2 regions of the Empedobacter falsenii genome follow, and region 2 is predicted to be linked to the other one. Evidence: riboswitches for the same ligand, from Rfam matches in the RefSeq annotation. Region 2 holds a riboswitch; the other holds the start of a gene.
What was found. A riboswitch is a leader RNA that binds a small molecule or an ion and turns the genes downstream of it on or off. The one in region 2 is predicted to bind S-adenosylmethionine.
Positions count from the first base shown of each region.

Region 1: linked by a shared signal. The riboswitch ahead of FH779_RS08485 (homocysteine S-methyltransferase family protein) and the one ahead of FH779_RS11055 (hypothetical protein) in region 2 are both predicted to bind S-adenosylmethionine.

Region 1 is NZ_CP040908.1:1,828,927-1,831,134, forward strand. It holds gene FH779_RS08485 (homocysteine S-methyltransferase family protein) at 1-991, opposite strand, end outside; gene metH (methionine synthase) at 1-5, opposite strand, end outside; SAM riboswitch class I at 1,035-1,133, opposite strand; SAM riboswitch class I at 1,579-1,677, shown strand; gene FH779_RS08490 (homoserine dehydrogenase) at 1,804-2,208, shown strand, end outside.
Region 2 is NZ_CP040908.1:2,381,752-2,383,959, reverse strand. It holds gene FH779_RS11060 (helix-turn-helix domain-containing protein) at 1-862, shown strand, start outside; gene FH779_RS11055 (hypothetical protein) at 915-1,166, opposite strand; SAM-I-IV-variant riboswitch at 1,210-1,309, opposite strand; gene FH779_RS11050 (ABC-F family ATP-binding cassette domain-containing protein) at 1,378-2,208, opposite strand, start outside.

The DNA.
Region 1 (2,208 bases), 550 kb from region 2:
GACATTCTACATTAATTTTTCGAGGTTCGTATTCTTTTGCTAAATCTGCCATCAATTTGATATGATCTGGTGTAGTTCCACAACATCCACCTAAAATATTTACCAATTTTTTATCCAAGAAGGGTTTGATAAAATCTCGCATCATTTCAGGAGTTTCATCGTATCCACCGAAAGCATTTGGTAAACCAGCATTTGGATATGCGCTCACATAAAATGGAGCTTTTTCGGCTAAAACTTCCAAATATGGAATCAAATCTGTTGCACCTAAAGCGCAATTTAATCCAACTGAAATTAAATCAATATGTTCTAATGAAATCAAGAAAGCTTCGGTTGTTTGTCCAGAAAGCGTACGTCCAGATTTATCTGTAATTGTACCAGAAGCCATTAATGGAACGTTAATACCTGTTTTTTCTATCGCATCTTGAATTCCATAAAATGCAGCTTTTGCATTTAAAGTATCAAAAATAGTTTCAACAAGTAAAATATCGGCACCAGCTTCTAACATTGTTTTTGCTTGACGATAATAAACATTTGCCAATAAATCAAAATCCACATCGCGATAACTTGGATCGTTAACTTGTGGCGAAATAGAGGCAGTTTTGTTCGTAGGACCTAAAGAGCCAACAACAAAACGAGGTTTATCTGGCGTAGAAAACTCTTCACACGCTTCTTTCGCTAAACGAACGGCTTCGTAATTTAATTCATCAACCAAATCAACCATATCATAATCAACCATAGAAATAATATTGGCATTGAACGTATTTGTTTCGATCAAATCCGCGCCAGCAGCCAAATATTCTCTGTGTATATCTTTGATAATTTGCGGTTGCGTTAAAACCAATAAATCGTTATTTCCTTTTAAAGACGTATGAAAATCCTTGAATCGTTCTCCACGATAATCTTCTTCTTGTAAATTATGCTTTTGGATCATTGTTCCCATCGCACCATCTAAAATTACAATACGCTCTTTTAGTATATCGTCTAATTTCATTCTAAATATTTTAAAAGCTTTATGGGAAGAAGTGTGAGGTGAGTCCTTATCTTTCTCTATTTGAGTAGGATTTAGCACCCAACTATACTTTGGGTTGCTAAGATTTCAACGGGCCTATTCCCTCCATCTTTCTTTATAAAGCTATGTGCAAAATTATTTAAAGTATTGAAAATAAAAAAATCAAGATTGAAAAAAACGAGTTTAGAATTTGGTTCATAGAAATAATTTTTGTTTGAAATAGTTCAAAATCTCTAATAGGTCATTTTTGAAATTTATTTTAGAAAATTATTCTTTAAAATGCTATTTTTAAAGAAATAATATTTTAATCAATTGTTAAAACTAATCGTTTTTAGAATATTTTTAATATAAAAAGGTTTTCTTGAAAAAATATTAAGATTTGTTTTTTCTTTTAATTGTATTTTTTAGAAAATTATTTTTACATATTGATATTTATAGAATAAAATTCATAATTTGTGTGTTTTTATTACTAATTACGGAAAATATTAAATTAAAAAGATGAAATTAATTTGGATATATAGAATTCTTTCACCTAAATTTGTCCTCAGAAATAGTTCATTAAAATTTACATTTTATCAAGAAAAGTGGAGGGAAATGGCCCAAAGAAACTTTAGCAACCTGATTAACAAATCAAGGTGCTAAATCCATCCTTATAGGAAAGATGAATAAAAACTACTGTAAACCAATCATTCAATAATATTCTTTATTCAAAATGGTTCAATTGTTTTTATGCGATTGAACCATTTTTTTTCTTCACTTTTCTCTGATAAAAAATTATTAAAACAAAAGAATACATGAAAAAAATAAATATCGGATTGTTCGGATTTGGAGTTGTAGGAGAAGGAATTTACAAGGTTTTAGAAGAAAAACCACAATTGAATGCTGCAATTAAAAAAATTGTGATTAAAGATAATTCTAAACCTAGAAATGCTCCGTCTGAATTATTTTCGACTAATGCGGATGATATTTTAAATGATGATGAAATAAATGTTGTTGTTGAGTTAATTTCGGATGCTGATGCGGCGCATGATATCATTATAAAAGCGTTCAATAAAGGAAAACATGTGGTAAGTGCAAATAAAAAATTGATTGCCGATCATCACAAAGAATTATTGGATTTGCAAGCAAAAAATAATGTTTCTTTTCTTTATGAAGCATCTGTTTGTGGATCAGTTCCGATTATTAGAAATTTAGAAGAA
Region 2 (2,208 bases):
TATTTTTATCAAAGAGAAAAAACTTTTGTATATCAATATCAATTCTGACAATGATCAAAAACGATTTATTTTAGCGAAAGAATTAGGCTATAATTACCTTGATTTGAAGGAACGTTTGTATACATTTTCGTGGGCAAGTTTCGATAATTTTGATCAATTGTTAAACAATTTTTATGCATCTTATTTTGCTGGAGCGTTGTTGTTACCAGAAGAAAAATTGTTGAAGGATATGCAGAATTTGTTTGCTATAGAGCATCATGATTTGTCTAAATTTCAAGAAATTCTTGGAAAATATACCGAATCTCCTGAGACGGTTTATCAACGAATGACAAATTTGTTACCCAAACATTTTAATATTCGTGATTTGTTTTTCTTGCGTTTGTCAGCAAAAGTTGGCTCAAATTCATATAAATTAACGAAAGAACTTCACCTTAATCAACAACAGTCGCCACAAGCAAATGAAACGGATGAGCATTATTGTCGTCGTTGGGTTTCGTTAAATGTTTTGAAAGAATTGGAAAAGCATCAAGATGATCATCATGAGATTTCTGCACAAATTTCTTTGTATCCGTTCAATAATAATCAAAAATATTATGTAATTTCTTCAGCAACGAAAGATCCATTCAATCCAAATTATTTAAGAAGCGTAACGATAGGTGTGTTGTACAAATCAGCACAACGTAAAATTAAATTTATGAATGACCCATCAATTCCTGTAAAAGAAGTTGCGGTTACATGCGAAAATTGCGGGATGAAAGATTGTGCAGAACGTGTTGCAGAACCAATTCGTTTTGAAAAAGATATCCGAAATAAGCGATTAAATGTTACGATTAATGATTTTATAAAAGAGCAGAGTAAGTAATATTGTCTACCATAAAATATAAAGGAAAACTTGAAACAAGTTTTCCTTTTTTTTATGTTTGATCTAAATATTCTAATCTATTTTCAATTAATACTACATAATGTTGAAGCGAAAATGTGTTTCCTCTTTCTATGGTTGCGCAATCAAAATTACGGTATTGTAATTCGTCAAATAATGTTTTGACATAACATCTTCTGGCAGAATTCCAGGAACTATTTCCTACATTTTGATTAAAGCGATCGACTAATTCGTTGTCAGTTAATTCACGGAATAATACGACAAATTCATTTTTTAGATTTTCCATTGTTTTAATTTTTTAATGATAAAAACAACAGGATAGAGTAGAGAATAACCTTTTATTTTGGCGTTTGCCCTCATTCTATACCACCGTAGCGCGGTTTTGGCTCGGTTGGTGTTCTGATTTTTCAGAAACTCCTGATGATTGATAGAATAAATGTACAAATAAATTTTTAAAACAAAAAAAGGAACTCAAAAAAAGTTCCTTTTCAATATTTTTATTCGCTTAATTCTAACCAACGAAATTCTTTTTCTTCTAATTCGTCTACAATTTTTTGTAGTTCATCTCCAATAGTTGCGATTTTGTCATAACCTAAATTTGGGTCGGAAAGTAAATTCGTTAATTCTTCTTTTTTGGCTTCAAGAATTGGTAAAGATTTATTGATTTCTTCTAATTCTCGTTGTTCTTTAAACGATAATTTTTTTGGTTTTGTCTCTGCATTTTTCTCTTTCGATTCAACTTTTTCCTGAATAACGATTTCTTTTTCAACCTTTTTATCTTCAGTTATGGGCTTGTTTTTATTCTCGATGTGATATTCTGTATATGTTCCCATATAACGAGAAATTTTTCCTTCGCCTTCAAAAATCATTAATTCATCGACCACTTTATCCATAAAATATCTATCGTGGGAAACAACTAATAAACAACCTTGATATTCTTCTAAGAAACTTTCAAGAACCGTTAAAGTAGGTAAATCTAAATCGTTTGTTGGCTCATCAAGAATCAAAAAGTTAGGATTTTTATACAAAATTGCCAATAATTGCAGACGTTTTTTCTCTCCACCACTCAACTTTGAGATAAAAGTATGTTGTTGTTCTGGCGTAAATAAAAACATTTCTAAGAACTGTTCTGCACGCATTTCTTTTCCATTAGAAAGAGGGAAAAAATCTGCAATATCTTTCACAAACTCAATGACACGTTCGTCGCCTTTAAATTCTATCCCATCTTGTTTAAAATGTCCAATATTTAAGGTTTCTCCACGTTCAATTGTTCCAGAATCCATCGTTTCGATTCCTTCTAACATTTTCAAGAAAGTGGTTTTTCCAAC